3 regions of the Fructobacillus cardui genome follow, and region 2 is predicted to be linked to each of the others. Evidence: predicted binding sites of a transcription regulator. Region 2 holds the regulator's gene; each other region holds the start of a gene.
What was found. Region 2 encodes LexA, which represses DNA repair genes until DNA is damaged. Its sites were predicted from a motif close to CNAACANNTGTTNG; they were not measured.
Positions count from the first base shown of each region.

Region 1: AABI20_RS07055 (Y-family DNA polymerase) is a predicted target of LexA. The motif match lies at 1,828-1,841, and genes of this name have one in related genera.
Region 3: recA (recombinase RecA) is a predicted target of LexA. The motif match lies at 3,218-3,231, and genes of this name have one in related genera.

Region 1 covers NZ_CAUZLS010000008.1:26,662-33,241, reverse strand. Annotated here, with positions in the region: gene glyA (serine hydroxymethyltransferase) at 1-1,118, shown strand, start outside; gene AABI20_RS07060 (5-formyltetrahydrofolate cyclo-ligase) at 1,194-1,736, shown strand; gene AABI20_RS07055 (Y-family DNA polymerase) at 1,880-3,217, shown strand; gene AABI20_RS07050 (hypothetical protein) at 3,210-3,608, shown strand; gene AABI20_RS07045 (hypothetical protein) at 3,595-3,855, shown strand; gene spxB (pyruvate oxidase) at 3,990-5,813, shown strand; gene AABI20_RS07035 (2,3-bisphosphoglycerate-dependent phosphoglycerate mutase) at 5,930-6,580, shown strand, end outside.
Region 2 covers NZ_CAUZLS010000001.1:29,513-36,092, forward strand. Annotated here, with positions in the region: gene rpsB (30S ribosomal protein S2) at 1-321, opposite strand, end outside; gene AABI20_RS00135 (SPFH domain-containing protein) at 544-1,371, opposite strand; gene AABI20_RS00140 (hypothetical protein) at 1,428-1,625, opposite strand; gene AABI20_RS00145 (GIY-YIG nuclease family protein) at 1,698-1,994, opposite strand; gene AABI20_RS00150 (tRNA1(Val) (adenine(37)-N6)-methyltransferase) at 2,035-2,799, opposite strand; gene AABI20_RS00155 (lysophospholipid acyltransferase family protein) at 2,869-3,504, shown strand; gene AABI20_RS00160 (YneF family protein) at 3,515-3,736, opposite strand; gene lexA (transcriptional repressor LexA) at 3,991-4,626, shown strand; gene AABI20_RS00170 (aspartate-semialdehyde dehydrogenase) at 4,740-5,831, opposite strand; gene thrC (threonine synthase) at 5,883-6,580, opposite strand, start outside.
Region 3 covers NZ_CAUZLS010000002.1:8,918-15,497, forward strand. Annotated here, with positions in the region: gene yfmF (EF-P 5-aminopentanol modification-associated protein YfmF) at 1-450, shown strand, start outside; gene yfmH (EF-P 5-aminopentanol modification-associated protein YfmH) at 437-1,705, shown strand; gene AABI20_RS02175 (helix-turn-helix domain-containing protein) at 1,714-2,583, shown strand; gene pgsA (CDP-diacylglycerol--glycerol-3-phosphate 3-phosphatidyltransferase) at 2,591-3,169, shown strand; gene recA (recombinase RecA) at 3,298-4,416, shown strand; gene AABI20_RS02190 (phosphate ABC transporter substrate-binding protein PstS family protein) at 4,594-5,484, shown strand; gene pstC (phosphate ABC transporter permease subunit PstC) at 5,493-6,416, shown strand; gene pstA (phosphate ABC transporter permease PstA) at 6,416-6,580, shown strand, end outside.

The DNA.
Region 1 (6,580 bases), on a different contig from region 2:
GTGCCGCTCAAGGTTCGGTATTGACGAACAAGTACGCAGAAGGATATCCCTACAAGCGTTACTATGGTGGAACGGAATACGTTGATATCGTTGAACAAGCTGCGATTGATCGTTTGAAGGAATTGTTTGGTGCAGAATATGCCAATGTGCAACCACATTCTGGTTCACAGGCAAACGCAGCAGCCTACATGGCCTTTTTGAAGCCAGGTGATACAATTTTGGGTATGGATTTGGATGCTGGTGGTCACTTGACTCACGGAGCCAAGGTAAGTTTTTCTGGTAAGGTTTACCATTCAGAAACTTACGGTTTGGATTCAGAAACTGAAACTTTGGACTATGATGCCATCATGGCACAAGCCAAGGAAGTCAAGCCACAGATGATTGTGGCTGGTGCATCTGCTTATTCACGAACAATCGACTTTAAGAAGTTCCGTGAAATCGCCGATGAAGTTGGGGCCTACTTGATGGTTGATATGGCTCACATTGCTGGTTTGGTTGCAGCTGGTTTGCACCAAAATCCAGTTGGCATTGCTGATGTCGTGACATCAACAACCCACAAGACTTTGCGTGGCCCACGTGGTGGTGTAATCTTGTCACAAGAAAAATACGCAAAGCAAATTAATTCAGCTATCTTCCCTGGTTCACAGGGTGGACCTTTGGAACACGTGATTGCTGCCAAGGCTGTTGCCTTTGGTGAAGCATTGCGTCCAGAATTTAAGGACTATGCAAAGCAAATCATCAAGAACTCACAGGCAATGGTTGCAGTCTTTGAAAAGACTGACGACATCCGTGTTGTTGCTGGTGGTACTGATAACCATCTCTTTAACTTGGATTTGACGAAGACTGATTTGACTGGTAAGGAAACACAAGAATTGTTGGATCGTGTCTCAATCACGACGAACAAGGAAGCCTTGCCAAATGAACAGCGCAGTCCATTTATTACTTCTGGAATTCGTATTGGAACACCAGCCATCACGACTCGTGGTTTCGATGAAAACGATAGTGCTGAAGTTGCCCGTTTGATTGTGGAAGCAATTCACAACCATGACGATGAAAAGGCATTAAAGGACATTAAGAAGCAAGCAGAACGCTTGGCAATGGCACACAAGTTGCCGTAATGACCAATAATGGTATAGAATGATGAAAAGCTGTTAATGCAGCTTTTTTTCTTTGAATCCGCTGGAGGTGAACAAATGCCTGACAAAAAGACGATTCGCCAGGAACAAAAAGCCAAGTTGAAGGCCTTGAGCCCGCTAGCAAAGGCTGAACAAGAAGAACAGTTATATCAAAAACTGTTTCAACAACCAGCCTGGCTTCAGGCACAAACTGTCGCGGTGACGGCATCGCTTCCTTTTGAAGTGGAGACAACACCGATTATGGAGGCCGCCTGGCAGGCTGGTAAAACGGTTGGCTTGGCGAAGGTGGTTGATCGAGAATTAACCTTTGTTAAAATCAGTGCCGACAGTGCCCTGACAGCTGGTGAAAGTTTTGGTATTTTGGAGCCCGAAAATGGTCAGGAACTGAAGAAATCAGCGATTGATTTGGTCTTAGTACCAGGGCTCGCCTTTAGCGATGCCGGCCTCCGAGTCGGTTTTGGTGGCGGTTATTATGACCGTTTTCTTGCCGATTACGAGGGGGAAAGTATCAGTCTCGCTCTAGCAGAACAAAGGCGGGTTGATTGGGTACCTGACAACTTTGATGAAGTGGTCGGCCAGGTTTTGGGCCCTGGCAAATGAGTGATTGTGACATAAAATTTTGATGAGAGACTTAACGTTAATGTTAGGTCTTTTTCTTAGCAAATTTTTACTGATTTTTTTCTTGCTAAAGCGAACATCTGTTCGTATAATAAAAACAGACTTAACAGGAGGAAATCCGTCGGATGACGACTAATGATTTTTCAAAAATTTATCAAAGTGAAGACCGGCGGGTTGTCTTTCTAATCGATTCAAAAAGCTTTTATGCCAGTTGCGAAGCGGTTGAACGAGGGTTAAATCCGCTGAAGGCCATGCTGGTAGTGATGTCACACCAGGAAAATGATACCGGGGGGTTAGTGCTGGCCTCATCGCCAATGGCTAAGAAGCGACTGGGGATTTCCAACGTTACCAGACAAAAGGATGTTCCAGATGTTCCTGGCCTAATCAAGGCGGAGCCGCGGATGAACCTTTATATCAAAAAAAACTTAGCGATTAATGCCATCTACCAACAATACGTTGACGATGACCACTTGTTACCATATTCCATTGATGAATCAATTTTAGATATCACTGATTTTTGGCACCTCTTTGGCAAGAGCCCAAGAGAAGTTGCGCAAAAAATTCAACGGCAAGTCCTGGCCGAAATGGGGATTTACCTTTCAGTTGGCATCGGGGATAGTCCGGTTTTAGCCAAATTAGCCTTGGATTTAGAAGCGAAAAAGGCGCCACACCTGCTGGCTGAGTGGCACTATGAGGACGTATCGAAAAAGTTGTGGCCCGTGACAAACTTTGGTCATGTTTGGAGTATTGGGTCACAAACGGCACAAAAATTGCAGCGGTGGGGCATTGCAAGCATTGGCGATTTAGCCAAACAAAACCCATATGTTCTCAAAGAACGGCTGGGACTAATGGGTGAGCAACTTTATGCCTTGGCCTGGGGCATTGACCGGTCTGATTTGACAGAAAAGATTACGCCAAAAGATAAGTCCTATGGGAACTCACAAGTTTTACCAGAAAATTACCATGATGCAGCGGCCATCCAAGTGGTGGTGCAAGAAATGGCAGATCAAGTAGCAAGTCGCCTCCGGGCGCACCAACAACAAGCAACCCTGGCATCACTTTACTTGGGTTATGCTGACCAAGGAATCGCTTTTAACACCCGCCACAATCCTAAAACGGGCCTGCACCAGACCATTCGCATCGAGCCAACAAATCGTAGTCAAACCTTGATGGCCGTTTTGAAGCGCATTTTTCAGGAAAATTGGTCGGGTGACCCAGTTCGCTATATTGGGATTTCTTTTTCCGGCTTATCGAGTGAAAGCGTGCAAGAAATTTCACTCTTTGACAAGGCTCCTAGTCCAACTGACCAGGAGGAAGATCCGGTTGATACGGTTGTTGACCAAATTCGTCGTCGCTTTGGGGCGGCGAGCCTGGTCCGTTCAATTTCGCTAGAAAAAGGGGCTACGGCGATTAGCCGGGCTAATTTGGTTGGGGGCCATAATGGGGGAAATGCTTATGAGTAAGAATTTTTCTGCTAATCCAGACTGGTTAGCGACCGTCGCTGGCTACTTTGACCATGATTATCGCGAGCGAGGGAAGGTCAAGTGGAATGGCTTTTTTCTTTCGGATCATACTGCGGGATTGAAAAATCAGAAAACGGATCAAGACCAGGCAGATCAGACGAAGTTGCATGAGGCCATGTCGTATGAGCAAATGCAGCAGGTGGTTGCTTTGGCTTATCGGAATTCACAACGATTGGTTGTCCAAGCGAACAGTTTCGATATCGAAGGCCGGGCCAGTCCTGTAGAAGTTGGCCGGGTAACAGGTTTTTTTGCGGATGGTTTTTACTTAGACAGAGAACCAAAAAATTGGGAAGACTTGCAGTTTGTGGAGGTTAATCATGGTCGAAAATGAATTGATAACTGAAATTTTAAAGGAAATGACACCATTATTTAAACGGGCTAAAAATACTGTTTACGAATTGCGAGTGGTGGACCAGCGGTATGCCGGACAAGTTAATTTTTTCTTTGAGTGGAATCAAGTTGGTCGCTCAACCATTTCTCGTCAAATCTTAACCGTTCCCAGACGGCGGGTGAAAGATTTGGAAGGACTGATTACGGCTTTGAAGTCCAAAACTATGGTGAAGGTGACGTTGGTATAATCGCTGGCAAATCAGCATTAGGCATCTTTTTATTAATAATTGTCTGTTGAATGTTACAACTGCGCAAAATCTTTTACATCTTTGTAAAACAAGGTTATAATATGGCTATAGCAAAGTAGAACAGGAGATGTCTTATGTCAGTAACAGGAAACACAGTTCCAGCAAGCATCGCAATGTTAAAGGTGCTTGAAGATTGGGGTGTTGATCACCTCTTTGGCTATCCTGGGGGTTCGTTTAACTCCACCATGGCAGCCCTCGCAGAGCGAAAAGAACAAATTCACTATATTCAAGTTCGCCATGAACAAGTTGGTGCTTTGGCAGCCGCAGCGGATGCTAAACTCACAGGTAAAATCGGCGTTGCCTTCGGATCGGCTGGACCTGGAGCCACAAACTTGTTAACGGGTCTTTATGATGCCAAGGAGGACCATGCACCTGTTTTGGCTCTTGTTGGTCAAACGCCACGCGCGGTTATGAACTCACACTTTTTCCAAGAATTCAACGAAGATCCAATCTTTGAAGATGTATCCGTTTATTGCCGAACTGTCATGACGGCTGAAAGTTTGCCACACGTGGTCGACCAGGCCATTCGTGAAGCCTACAAGCATCAGGGTGTCGCAACGGTGATTATTCCAAACGACTTGGGCTACGAACAAATTCCAGATATCGCTTATGGTTCCCATGGATCCACAGATGATAAAAAGACGCCACAGCCAGAACCAACCGCTGCCGAAGTTGATCAATTCTTAGCATTGGTTAAGGAAGCCAAGCGACCAGTTATTCACGTTGGTCGTGGAATTCAAGAAGGTGGTGACGCCCTGATTGAATTATCAAAGAAATTGCAAATTCCTTTGGTTATGACCGGTTTGGCAAAAGGCCATGTTGATGAAAGCTATGCAGGAAACTTGGGCATGGCCAACCGTGCTGCCTCAAAGGCTGCCGATGAAATCATGGCGAGCGCTGATTTGTTGATTGCCATTGGGGCTGATTTCCCATTTGCCAAATTAGTGTACACGACTCATCCGTTTAAGTTCGTTCAGGTCGATAACGACCGAACAGAGCTTGGCCGCCATCATAACCTCGATTTGGGTATCTGGTCGGATGCAACTGCTTTTGTACAGGCTGCCTTAGACCGTAGTGAACAAGCACCAGAATCCGCATTTTTCAAGGCCGCTTGTGCCGATAAGGAAAATTGGTTTACTTACCAAAAGCAATTGCAAGATGATATTCGTGAGCCGCTTCGAGCCGAACCAATTTACAAAGAAATTAACCGTGTTGCTGACCCGGATGCCATTTTTGCCATTGATATTGGTGATAATATCATTAACTCCTTCCGTCATTTGCATGTGACTCCAAAGAATAAGTTCGTGATTTCTGCCATCTTTGCTTCTATGGGTTCTGGACTACCAGCTGCTTTGGCTGGCCAATTGTCATACCCTGGTCGCCAAGTTTGGAATATCGCTGGTGATGGTGCCTTCTCAATGATTATGCAAGATTTGCTGACCGAGAAGAAGTATGATTTGCCAATTATTAATGTTATTACGGCCAACAAGACGTTGAACTTTATTAAGAGTGAACAAGATGATGTGGCCATGCATCATTCAGGAATTGATCTTGCTGATCAAAACTTTGCCATGATTGCCCAGGGAATGGGTGTTGAATCAGTGACGGTTACCAAGGCCAGTGAATTACCAGCAGCCTTTGATCAAGCGATTGAGGTCACGAAGGCTGGTCGACCATTCTTGATTGAAGCTAAAATTTCAGATGCCCGTTCGCTGCCTGTCGAAGAATTACAATTAAAGCAAACAGACCAAGGCATGGAAGAAACGCTCAACCCAACTTATAACAGTAACCTTGATTTGCAACGACCAAGTTCGGTTCGTGAATTTTTAGATTCATACGATGGTCAAAACTTGAAAACACTTCCAGAATTCTTTGAAGAATACGGTGTTGAATGGTAAACGTATAAGCTGACTTATTATAAAAGTCTTCTTTTGAAGGCTTTTTATTTTGTTTATAGAAGGCATTGCCTGCTTAAAGAGAATCGGTGTAAAATAGAGCGCAAAGGAGCTTGATTATGCCAAAACTTGTTTTACTACGTCACGGTCAAAGTGAATGGAACCAGTCTAACCGCTTTAATGGTTGGATCGATACTTATTTGTCTGCAACTGGCAAAAAACAAGCACAGGATGCCGGGCAGGCGCTTTTAAAACAGGAGATTCATTTTTCCCGGGCCTATAGCTCAGTTCTTAGTCGGACGATCATGACCATTAATCGCATCTTAGATGAATTAGGTCAATCATATATTCCGCTAACGAAGTCTTGGCGGTTAAATGAACGCCATTATGGCATATTGCAGGGTGAGGATAAGGATGCTATGCGTGCCAAGTATGGTAAAGAGCAGGTCCAAATCTGGCGACGGTCTTATTCTGTCTTGCCACCAAAACAGCCGGCATATGATCCAACAGTTACCATTGATGGCCGAACTTATCCAGCTTTTGATCGCCGTTATGCACGGGTGCCTTATGGCCTTTTGCCACTCAGTGAGAATATTCAAAGTACTGAAGTCCGAGTTCGACCACTTTTTGAAGATGAGATTGTGCCACGGTTGCGTGCGGGAGAAGATGTTTTGATTGTTGCTCATGGAACGTCCGTCAGAGCTTTGACCAAGCTCATCGAGGGTTTGACACCGGAACAGGTAACTAAGGTCGAAATTCCAAACGGCGAA
Region 2 (6,580 bases):
GATTGTGTTCCAGTTAGTCAAAGTTCCACCCAACCAACGGTGGTTGATGTAGAATTGACCAGCACGTGTTGCTTCTTCAGCGATTGCATCAGATGCTTGCTTCTTAGTACCAACAAACAAGATGTTAGCGCCATCAGCTGAAGCGTTACGAATAAAGTTGTAAGCTTCGTCAATCAACTTAACAGTCTTTTGCAAGTCGATGATATGAATGCCGTTACGTTCCGTAAAGATGTATGGTGCCATCTTTGGGTTCCAACGACGAGTTTGGTGTCCAAAGTGAACCCCTGCTTCGAGGAGTTCCTTCATTGTAATAACTGCCATAGTGGCCTCCTAGGTTTAACCTCCGGTAAATTCTTGGTTCGTGCTGACAAATGATCAATCACTTGCACCTGCACGTTCTCGTTTACCGTGTGTATTTTTGTTGTATTCACAACAGATACTAGTTTACTAAGGTTTTGACCGAAAAGCAAGGATTTTTCTGATTTTTAACTAGTGAAAATCAGTCCAAAGAAAAAGCCAACCACAACCGGCTGGCAAATATTCTTAATCTTGTTCTTTAGCTAATTCTTGACCCAAAGTTTTGGCCAAAACAGCACTTTGCCCAGTTTGGTCCAAATCAGCACCATTCGTGACAATCAAGTTCGCATCTGACTTAGCCAAAGCCTCGAAAGCATTAATGGACTGGTTATTGAAATAGTTTTGGTCCGCGTTCTTCAAAGCGGCCTGAACTTTATCAATTCGGTAACTTTCGGCATCCGCCTTTGTTCGCGTCGCCTCGGCGTTGGCCTTAGCAGTGGCAATCAAAGCCTCGTTATTAGCCTTTGCGCGCAATTCGATGGACTTGGCCTCACCTTCCGCTTGCGAAATAGCTGCCACTCGTTCTCGATCTGCCTTCAGCTGCGTATCCATTGAAGACTGGATAGCTGCACTGGGCTTCAATTCATCAATATTAATCCGATCAACGTTAATACCATAGGTATTCGTTAAATCACCGATTGCCTCGGCCAAATCCTTATTGATTTGACTTGTTGACCCCAGGGCCTCGTTCAATTCCATCCGACCAATGATGTCGCGCAAGTGGCCCCGAACCAATTGTTGCATCGATTCAATCGAATTCGTGTTTTCATATGAATATTTCACAGGGTCTGTGATATGGAAGTTTAACGTCACCGTTGCCCCAATATCAGCGTTATCCTTGGTAATAACTGAATAACCAGCCAACTTCAATGGCTGCAAGGCCAAGGAAACCGTCCTGATTTTTTGAACCAAAGGCAAACGGAAATTCAAACCTGTCTGCCTTGTCGAAGAATACTTACCCAATGTTTCCAAAAGGCCAACACTATTTTGCGGCACAATCTTAAAGGAAACCAGGGCCAAAACGATTACAACAATGATGACGATCACCAAAATCGACATAAATACCGTCCTTACTTTTTCTGGAGGATTAAGACGTTCCCCTCGGCACGCTTAATCACATAGGTTTCTTCAGGGACCACATTAGTCCCTGAAGCTAAATCATAGTGATAAAAATTGCCAATAACCTTCACTAACTTCTCTCTTGGGTCGCAGTCTTTAAAAGACACCTGGCGCCCAATAATATTGTTTAATTCAAAAGTAGTAATCATTATTTGCCACCTTCAATTCAAATGATTTATCCCATTCTATCATGGATTAAGGGTCTCATAAAGTCCCTCTACCTATTTTTGCCAAATTGTAGAATCCACTTTTCGTTCCATTAAAAAAGCCTCTTTTTGCGGCCGGCTCAGGCGCTTAAACTTAGCCTCAGCCGAAAGGGCAGCGTGCTTATTATCAAACGTTTCTTGGTAAATCAGCTGTAATGGATGTCTGGACTTCACCCGAGTAAACTTGGCCCCCTTCCCCGCTTGATGGACTAAAAAACGGCGGTGGGCATCATCGGAAAAACCACCATAAAAATAACCGTCGGCCGTATAGAGCACATAAAAATCATAAGTTTTGTCATGAGCATCCGTCATGATTCCCATCTCCCTCCTCGCGCAACCACCTGTAATTGACTTACAGCTGCCAAGGTTGCCCATACAAAATTTCTTGTACCTGGGGCGTATACTGGTCATCAGCTGTATAGGCAATAATTGGTGGCAAAATCCGAACGCCACCCGGCTTACCCGCCTTAATCGCTTCTACCAAGACCATGTTGGCCTCACGGTCGGCCTTGCCGTACACAAACTGAATCCGTTTGACCGCTAATTTCCGGGCAGAAAGGGCAGACATAATATCCTCCAACCGGTCTGGTCGATGAACCAAATAAAATTTACCGTTATTCTTTAACAGCTTATTGGCAACTTGCGCTAAACGGGGCAAATCGATGGCAATTTCATGCCGGGCCAATTGATAATGTTCATCAAGGTTTTGCTTGGTCTTTTCATTCACGGAAAAATAAGGTGGGTTCGACAAAACCGTATCCACCGATCCAGGCTTAATATCGTCATAAATTTCTTGCATATCGGACTGAATCACACTCACGCGGTCTTCCAAATGATTTAAAACAACCGAACGCTGTACCATCTCTGCTAAATCTTGCTGCAGCTCGACTAACTTTACTTGCCCTGTGACTTTGGCGGCATAAAAAAGACCAATTGCTCCAGTACCGGCACCTAAGTCGACCGATAGTCCTCGCCCCTTTTGCTTGGGCTTAGCAAAGTATGCCAAGAGCACGGCGTCTAACGAGTAAGAAAACATATCTGGATTTTGGATAATTTGAATCTGTTGTGATGGCAAGCCGTCAAGGCGCTCACCTGCTCGTAATTCTTCTGCTTCCATGGTTTGTTGCAATATCTCCATAAACTAAGTAAAATTATTCTGTTAAGTCAATTAGAAAGGGACAAGCAGATGTTATTCTATCGCTTTATCCGGGTCTTTACAGTGACCTTTGTGGCCATTATTAATGGTCGCGTTACCTATCTCCACAAAGAGCGCCTGCCAAAAAATGAAAACTACGTTTTAGTTGGGCCACACCGTTCTTGGTGGGATCCCGTTTGGTATGCTATGGCGGCCTATCCAAAGCGCTTCATCTTTATGGCTAAGAAGGAGCTTTTCAAAAATCCTGCTTTGCGCGCCTTGATTACCACTTTGGGGGCCTTTCCAGTTGATCGGCGCAATGTCGGTACCGATACCATCAAATATCCCGTTAACGAGTTAAAGAATGGCGATCGATCACTCATCATGTTTCCAACTGGATCCCGGCATTCTCAAAAGTTAAAATCAGGATCAATCCTGATTGCCAAACTTTCAAAGAAACCGATTGTTCCAGCAGTTTATCAAGGTCCCGTGAAGTTTTCACACCTATTTAAACGCAATAATACCACAATTAATTTTGGTGAACCAATTGTGATTGACCCTAAAGCCCGCTTGACGGACGAAAAAATTGCCGAATACAATCAGAAGATTCAAGAATCTTTTGATGCCTTGGACAAAGAAATCAATCCCAACTGGGTATACATTGATCCAAAAGCACAAAAAAAATAAGCCGTTTGGCTTATTTTTTTTGTGCTTTGGCATTTTGTGCCTTCATTTGAGCCATCATCTGATTCAACTTCTTTTGTGATGGCTTCTGGCCCATTGACATCATCATGGACTTCATCATTTCTTCTGAAATGGGTGGGTTCTTTGCCAAGTATGACTTCATCGTAAAGCGGGCCAAGAAGAATCCCCCAACCAAACCAACGACCAAAGCCAAAATTCCAACTAATACAACCATTATTGGTCTCCTTTAACTACGAAAATCTATAAGGTATTATAGCATAAAGGCAAGCAAGACAGTATCTTTTTGCAAAAACAGTGGAAAACAGGTCGATAACTCGAATAAAAAGTTTCTTTATCCACTATTTTAAATTTAATCCCCATTTTGTAATAAAATTTAATATTTCTTAAGGTTTTCTCGCGAACATTTGTTTGCTTTTCAGGTTAAAATTCGCTAAGATAAACGTAGCAAATACAGGTAGGAAAGTACATATGGCAAGTTCTGATTCAAAACAAATTCAAGTCTTGAGATTTATTCACGACTATCAAAGTAAAAATGGTTTCCCACCCACCATTCGTGAAATTGGTGAAGCAGTCGGCCTATCTTCCTCTTCAACCATCCACGGTCACATTGCCCGTTTGATTAAAAACGGCTACCTCGAGAAGAAGGGAGAAGGAACTAAGGCACGCGCTATTGAAGTGACACCAGCCGGTTTTGAAATCCTTGGGATTTCGGCCACTTCCGGTAAGATTCCAGTCCTAGGATTGGTCACAGCTGGTCAACCAATTCTGGCCGTCGAACAAGAAGCAACCGAGTTCTTCCCCATTCCAGAAAATCTGATTCCCTATGATGGTGACCTCTTTATGCTGAATGTTCGTGGTGAATCCATGATTAACATCGGTATTTTGGATGGCGACAAAGTAATTGTCCGTCGTCAACAAAATGCCGACAATGGCGATATCGTCGTTGCCATGAACGAGGACAACGAAGCCACGGTTAAACGCTTCTTCCAAGAAGGTGGTCACTACCGCCTTCAGCCAGAAAACGATACAATGGCTCCCATTATCTTGGAATCTGTTTTTATTTTGGGAAAAGTTGTTTCCCTTTACCGCGACGCAATTTATTAAAAACAAACTTGCCTAAGGGCCCTACTACGTTTTTGTAGTAGGGCTGTTTTATTAGCAAAATAAGGACACTAAAAAGCCACCAATTCGTTCGTTGGTGGCTTTTTCAAAATAATTTATGCAAAAGTTGAATCAGCTGGTACGCGAACCAAGTCCATTTCAACCAGTGTTTGTGCAATTTCAACCGTGTTCCAGGCAGCACCCTTCAGCAAGTTGTCAGAAACAACCCACAAGTGGAAGGCACCAGGATTTTCCAAATCAGGGCGAATGCGGCCCACAAATGTTTCACGCTTACCTTCAGCCAAAAGAGGTTGTGGGTAAGTTTGTGTAGCTGGATCATCTTCAATAATCACATTATCAACGGCACCAATTGCCTGACGAATTTGATCAGTTGTCACGTTCTCGTCACCAGTATCGATATAAACGCTCTCACCGTGACCAATCATGACCGGCACACGGACGGCCGTACCAGTCACCTTAATAGCCTTAGCATTCTTGTCACCCAAGATAATCTTCTTCGTTTCGTGGATCATCTTGTATTCTTCGTGTGTGTAGCCTTCTTCTTCGAAGACATCAATCTGTGGCAACAAGTTAAAGGCTAATGGGAAATGCTTTTTATCACCTTTCACCGGCAGGACATGGGCCAATTCTGCCATGTCGTCACCCAACAAACGAGCCTGAGCTTCAGCCAAAACTTCATCCATCGCTGCCTTTCCAGCACCAGAAGCCGCTTGATAAGTGGAAATAATCACCTGGTTCAAGCCAAATTCTCGGTAAACTGGGTCAAGCGCCATTACCAATTGCGTCGTTGAGCAATTAGGGTTGGCAATAATTCCCTGATGGTCCTTTAAAGCGGCGGCGTTAACCTCAGGCACAACCAATGGCACCTGATCATTCATTCGCCAATAAGAAGAGTTATCGACCACAACAGCGCCAGCCTTAACAGCAGCCGGAGCCAAAGCCTTTGAGGTAGATCCACCGGCTGAGGCCATAACAATATCAACACCTGCAAAGGAATCTTCCGTTGCTTCTTCGACCGTTAATTCTTGGTCCTTAAAGCTGATTTTTTGACCAGCTGAACGAGCAGAAGCTAAGGCCTTAACTTCACCAACCGGAATTGTTGATTGGGCCAACTGGTCCAAAATTCGACGTCCAACAGCACCCGTTGCACCGAGCACTGCTACATTATAGGCTGTCTTTGCTACCATAAAAAAATTCTCTCTTTCTTTTTAAATGACATAATAAACAACAGAAGAAAATTAGTCTGTCTTCAAGGCGCTTTCAATCTGCTTTTGAATATCAGCTGCCTGGATAAACGTCCGATGACGAACAGGTCGCTGGAACAAATCCTTCACTTGGTCAGGAATTTGTGTTTTGGTTGCTGCTGCCAAAGCAGTCAAGCCGCCTTCGCCACTAACAACTTCTTCGCCAAGTGCCTCAAGAACCGTTTGTGGGAACTTATAGGGACTAGCAGTTGCGGCCAAAAGGGTTTGATGACCATCGTCGTTGTATTGATAAACGGCCACAGCCGTATGTGGATCAATCAAATAATCAGAAGAAAGGAACGTCTTTCGTATCGTTTCTTCTACCTGCTCTTGATTGGTCCAACCAGCAGAAAACTTCGCTAAACCAGATCTCGTTTTTTCTGCCAATTGATACTGGCCTTGACTTTGCAAGTCTGCCATATCTTTTTTGATCAAATCAGCATCCTGACCGCCAGCAAAGTACAACAGACGCTCTAAGTTTGACGACACCAAAATATCCATAGCCGGCGCATTCGTCACCTTAAAGTCGCGGTTCTTATTATATACCCCTGTTTGGAATAATTCTGTTAAAACATGATTTTCATTCGAAGCAACCGTAAAATCAGCCACCGGTAAGCCGATGTGGCTGGCATAGTAAGCTGCTAACATATTTCCAAAATTACCAGTTGGCACAAGTACATCAATTTCTTCAC
Region 3 (6,580 bases), on a different contig from region 2:
ATCTTTGGTGCTAGCCCAGCCAGTCTGCTTTTTACTGAGGTCCGAGAAAAAAATAGTTTAGCTTATAATATTTCGTCGCGCTTTCAGCCGGACTTAGCGATTTTGACCGTTGTGGCTGGTTTTGATTTTGACCAGGTTGATTTGGTTGAAGAACTGATTCAGGTTCAACTGAAGACATTGGCTGCAGGCCAGATTGCAGCAGAAATGCTTGAGAATGCCAAGCAAAGCTTGAAAAATGAGTACTTAATTCGCCAAGATTTCCAGACTTATCTGGCTGTTCGTCAGGCTGATCGTTTCTTGCGTCAGGCCAAAGAGGGTACTACTGATTTTCTATCCGCAATCGATCACGTATCAGTAGCGGATGTGCAGGATGTTGCCAAGGACTTAATCTTGCAAAGCCGCTTTGTTCTGGCACCTGGGGAAAAGGGGGAATCTTTTGGAAACAAATGATCATGAAGAACAGCCCTTCGTTTTTCAAACGAAAGAGGGCCTGACGGTTAATCTGATTAAAAAACCGGGTTATCACCAATTTTTGGCGGCCTTGACTGCTCGTTTTGGGTCGTTAACGACGGCGATGACGGTGAATGGTGAACAACAGGTTGCTATTCCTGCCGGCACTGCACACTTTCTAGAACATAAAATCTTTGATAAAAAAGATGGTGACGCTTTAATTCGCTTTACGGAGCTGGGAGCTGATGCCAATGCCTTTACTGGTCCAAACCAAACAACGTATTATTTTACTGCTACTAGCCAAATCCTAGAAAATTTGGCTTGGCTAATGAGCTTTGTCCAAGATCCTTATTTTACGAAAGAAAAAGTCGTTCGCGAGCGGGGGATTATTGAGGAAGAAATTAAGCTTTATCAGGATGATCCGGCTTGGCAATTGTACCAGGGAATTATCGGACTACTGTACCCAAAATCAGCGTTAAGCCAAGATATTGCAGGAACCAAGGACAGTCTGCAAGAAATTACTCCTGATTTGCTCTATCAAATTCATGCTGGCTTTTACCAGCCCCAAAACTTAGTGTTAACCGTTGTTGGCGACTTTGATATCAATGAATTAATCGCTTTTATTAAAGAGCAACAAGAACAAATCAGTAGTCAGACAGAAACTGTCTTGGTAGCAAAAGAAGATTTGGCAAAACAGGTGACCTTTGCAGCACGAAAGGAGCAAGGACTATCGCTAGAAAAAGGGGCCTATGGTCTTCGCTTACCAAGTCGCCTTGAGGATATTTCAGGAATTGAACGTGTTAAAGAAATCCTATTAGGCGAACTGGCCTTGGACTTAGTATTTGGTGATCAAACGGGGTGGTTCCAAGACGCTTATGAAAAAGGAATCTTCGGTGATGATTTTGATTATGAGTATAGTAATTTTGGCGCATACCAGTATTTAACTTTTTTTGCAGATGGTGAAAATCAAGATCAGGTTCAAGAATATTTGCTGAAAAGACTAGCAGAAGCACCCTCTATTTTAGCTGAAAGTCAGACTGATTTTACCCGGTTGCAAAAAGCTTTGGCTGGGCAAACTTTGGCTAGCCAAAATCGCCCGGATCGCCTTGGTTTAGACGAGGATTTAGCCTTGTATGGGGTATCACTATTTGATAAAATGAACATAATAACACGTTTTTGCTTAGATGATGTTGTCCAGTGCGGCAAACGGCTTTTTGAAGGTGGTCGTTTGACTCGCTTAGTATTAGAAAAGTAAGAGAAAAAATGGCTGAATATTTAGCAAGTGAAGTTAGTCAACAGTTACGAGAAGCACGATTGGAAAAGGGTTATACAATCGACCAATTGGCCGAAATGACCAAAATCCAACCCCGTTTCTTACAAGCGATTGAAGATGGTGAACAGGATGTCTTACCTGGTCAGTTTTATGCTCGGGCATTTGCTAAGCAATTTGCTGAAGCTGTCGGTTTAAACCCTGATGACCTTTTTGATGAAGTTCAATTTGACCCACAGGTGACTAGTGATTTATCTCATGCACACCGTGATGAAGACGGTGTCGTTCGAGCAGGGGTTAATAATTCAGAGGCCTTTAAGTCACGTTTTCGTGGTTTTATCCCAAGAATTTGGATAGCAATTATCGTTGTTGCCATTTTGCTGGTTGCTTGGTTTGTGGTAACACGGGCAAGTTCAGGCTCTAATTCATCTAACGGTGGCAACCAAGTTGAGGTTGCATCGTCATCGGTACCACAGTCATCATCGTCATCAGTGGTTTCCTCTTCAAGTGCTAACGGTGGTATTAACCTCGGAACTGCAACCACGAACACGGCTCAGTTGACAACCACCTATACTGTTAGCGGACAATTGGCCAATACGCATACCATTGTTGCTAAGGGCCAAAATGGCGGTTCGATGTTTAAGGTAACTGATGGAACCGGTAAGGTCTTATACAACGCTTGGTTGAACCAAGCTGATGAAAAGAGCGTTGAAATTCCAGCCAATACGGCGATTGTGAATATTCAAGTTTCGCAGGTTAGCCACGTTAACTTAACGATTAACAACCAACATATTGATTTACCAAACTTGCCAACGAACCCAGCTCCAACGACTTGGAACGTTGTCTTGAATTTGAATAAGTGAGAACAAAATGAACCTACCAAATAAACTAACGGTCTTTCGAATCATCTTGATTCCAGTTTTCATGCTCCTTTTGATTTTTTCAAAAGGCTCAGCAGTTGTGAATACTGATTTAGACTTGACCTTTTCATGGGTCCTGGCAGCCATTGTCTTTGCCGTTGCTTGTATTACTGATTTCTTAGATGGGCAAATTGCTCGTCGAAAGCACTTAGTAACCAACTTCGGTAAATTCTTTGATCCATTAGCTGATAAGCTGTTGGTTATGACTGCTTTGATTTACCTGACCGCCTTTCACCAAGTTTCAGCTTGGGTTACAGCAGTCATTGTTATCCGGGAGCTAGCAGTAACTGGTTTGCGAACTCTGGTTGTTGAAAACAATGGAGCAGTCATGGCTGCTGCCTGGCCAGGTAAGATTAAAACATTTTCCCAAATGTTTGCCATTTTCTTCCTCTACTTAAAGGATTGGCCATTTGCAATTGTGAATTTTCCAATCGGTCAAGTCCTCTTGTATATTGCCGTTTTCTTTACAATTTATTCAGGAATCGAATATTTCTGGAAAAGCCGCGCGGTTTTTGCAGACGGACTATAAGCGCTTTAAGCGCTTTTTTCGTCCAATTAAATAAGGTCAAAAATGATGCGAACAAATGTTCGTAAAAGCCCTTGCATTTTGTTGAAAAAGTCCGTACACTGTTGATAGACATTTAAGGAGTATCAAGCATGGTTGCAAAAAAGACAAGCGATGATAACAAGAAGGACGGCCGTCAGGCTGCCCTAAATGAAGCTTTAAAGAAAATTGAAAAAAACTTTGGAAAGGGTTCAATTATGACGTTGGGCGATAACGCCTTGACGCAGGTTGAAACTTCGCCATCAGGGTCTGTTAAATTGGACGTGGCTCTGGGCGTCGGAGGATATCCAAAGGGACGGATTATTGAAGTTTACGGGCCTGAATCATCAGGTAAGACGACGATTGCCCTGCATGCAGTAGCTGAAATTCAAAAAAATGGTGGCACGGCTGCCTATATAGATGCCGAAAACGCTTTGGACGTGAAGTATGCTGAAGCTTTAGGTGTTAAAAAAGATGAATTGCTGCTGTCACAGCCGGATACTGGTGAACAGGGATTGGAAATTGCTGATGCCTTGGTTCAATCTGGTGCCGTTGACATGGTTGTAGTGGATTCCGTGGCTGCCTTGGTTCCTCGTGTGGAAATTGAAGGTGAAATGGGGGATGCTCACGTTGGTTTGCAGGCGCGGTTGATGTCTCAAGCTTTACGGAAGTTAGCTGGAACCTTGAACCGAACGGGAACGATTGCAATTTTTATTAATCAAATTCGTGAAAAGGTTGGCGTGATGTTTGGTAATCCCGAGACAACGCCTGGTGGTCGTGCCTTGAAGTTTTACTCGACCATTCGATTGGAAGTCCGTCGATCAACTCAAATTAAAGATGGTTCTGATGTGACTGGTAACTTGACCAAGGTCAAGGTTGTGAAGAACAAGGTTGCGCCACCCTTTAAGGTTGCCGAAGTTGATATCATGTATGGAAAGGGAATTTCACAAACTGGCGAAATTCTTGACTTGGCCGTTGACCAAGACATCATTGATAAGGCCGGTGCATGGTATGCCTATAATGGGGAACGAATTGGTCAAGGTCGCGAGAAGGCCAAGGAATATTTGGATGATCCTGAGCACGCTGCTTTGAAGGAAGATATCTATACACAAGTGCGAAATGCTTATGGTATTGGCGATGAGCCAGCCGTTGATGCCGGTCCTGACGAAAGTGATAGCAAAAGTGCAGAAAATCACGATAATGACGGGCTTACTGACGAACCTATTATTTAGAAATAGTAATAATAAATTAATATTAAAAAGCGTTATAAAACGCTTTTTTTTGTTATAATGTGTTTGTTCTTAACTGAAGTGAATGATTCATTTTCACACAAATTATTCGGATTAGTTTGGAATAGATACTTGTTGTTGTAGGATAATCTTTTGCACCCAGTTGGGAGAAGAGGAATCATGCAAAGATCGCATCGCGGGTCATGGATAGTGGCCTCTGTCGTCGTTGTACTTGCTATTATCTTGGGAATTGCCTATCAAAACCGAGACAAGCAAGCCAACACCGCACCCATTACTGCAGTTGGTTCAACTGCACTGCAACCTTTGGTTGAAGCTGCCGGGGAGGACTATCAACGTTCTCACCCTGGTGTCTCCATTACCGTTCAAGGTGGTGGAAGTGGTACGGGTCTGTCACAAATAGCGCAAGGAGCTGTTTCCCTTGGAAACTCAGATCTCTACGCTGAAGAAAAGAAGGGGATTGATACAAAGAATTTAGTTGATCATCGAGTCGCAGTCGTTGGAATTGCGCCAATCATTAATAAGCAAGCCGGTGTCAAAAATTTGACACTAGCACAGTTGACCGATATCTTTACCGGTAAAATTAAAAATTGGAGTGAACTGGGCGGAAAAGACATGCCAATCGTGCTAGTTAACCGTGCCGCCGGTTCCGGAACTCGAGCTGCTTTTGAAAAGTGGGCTATGGGTGGCAAAAAGAGTGCTTCTGCACAAGAACAAGATTCATCAGGAATGGTCTTGTCAATTGTTAAAAGCACTCCGGGAGCTATCTCTTACGTTGCCTTTGCTTATAAGTCAAATGATGTTGTTCGGGCAAACATTAATGGTGTCGCACCTACCGATGCCAATGTTGAAGATGGGGCTTACCCTATCTGGTCATATGAACACATTTACACGAACGGCAAGCCAACAGGTGAAGTTGCTAAGTTCTTGGATTTCTTTAATTCAGATCGTGTACAGAAAACGTACGTGCCAAAGTTGGGTTACATCTCAAACTCAAATATGAAGATTGAGCGTGACCTGCATGGTAACATTACCGCTAAGCAGAAGGGGTAAGGCAGACAATGGATCTTATTACCGAAAAAATTAAAAAAACTTCGTTGTCAACCAAGCAAGACCGATTTGGAAAGTTTATCTCGGCTCTTGCCTTAATTCTAATCACTGCGGTGGTTGTCTTAATTTTCGGCTTTGTTATCACTCGGGGGTTAGCCACCTTTACGACCAATAAAGTTTCAGTTAGTAAGTTTCTCTTTGGAACGAATTGGAATCCGAGTGTTGTTGACCCTAAGACTGGTCAGCCAGGAATTGGCGCATTACCGCTTATTACTGGTTCTCTTGCGGTAACCGTTTTGGCTGCCATTATTGCTACGCCATTCGCAATTGGAACAGCAGTCTTTATGACTGAAATTGCTAAGAAACGTGGTTCTCGTATTATGCAACCAGTCATCGAATTGTTGGTTGGAATTCCTTCCGTTGTTTATGGTGTTATTGGTTTGGCCGTTGTGGTTCCAGCTGTTCGTTCAATTTTTGGCGGAACCGGTCTTGGAATTTTGTCAGGAACAATTGTTTTGTTCGTCATGATTTTACCAACCATTACTTCTATGACTGTCGATGCCTTAAAGGGCGTTCCTCGCTATTACCGTGAATCAGCCTTGGCAATTGGAGCCACACGTTGGCAGATGATTTATAAGGTGATTTTGCGGGCAGCAACACCAGGAATCTTGACAGCCATTGTCTTTGGAATGGCTCGTGCCTTCGGTGAAGCTTTGGCTGTTCAAATGGTTATCGGAAATGCGGCCAAGATGCCAGGTTCTCTGGTTTCACCAGCAGCAACCTTGACCTCCGTTTTGACGATGGGAATTGGAAACACGGTCATGGGTACGTTGCAAAACAACGTCTTGTGGTCATTAGCAATGATCTTACTTCTAATGTCTCTTGTCTTTAACCTCTTGATTCGCTGGATTGGTCGAAAAGGAGAACTGAAGTAATGAAAGCAAAAACTGCTGATAAAATTGCTACAGCCGTGATTTACGGAATCGCTGGTTCAGTAGCGTTGGTGCTGGCAGCAATGCTAGCCTTTATCTTGGTTCGAGGATTGCCTCATTTATCATGGCACTTCTTGACTGCACAAGCTCGGTCATTTGAAGCTGGT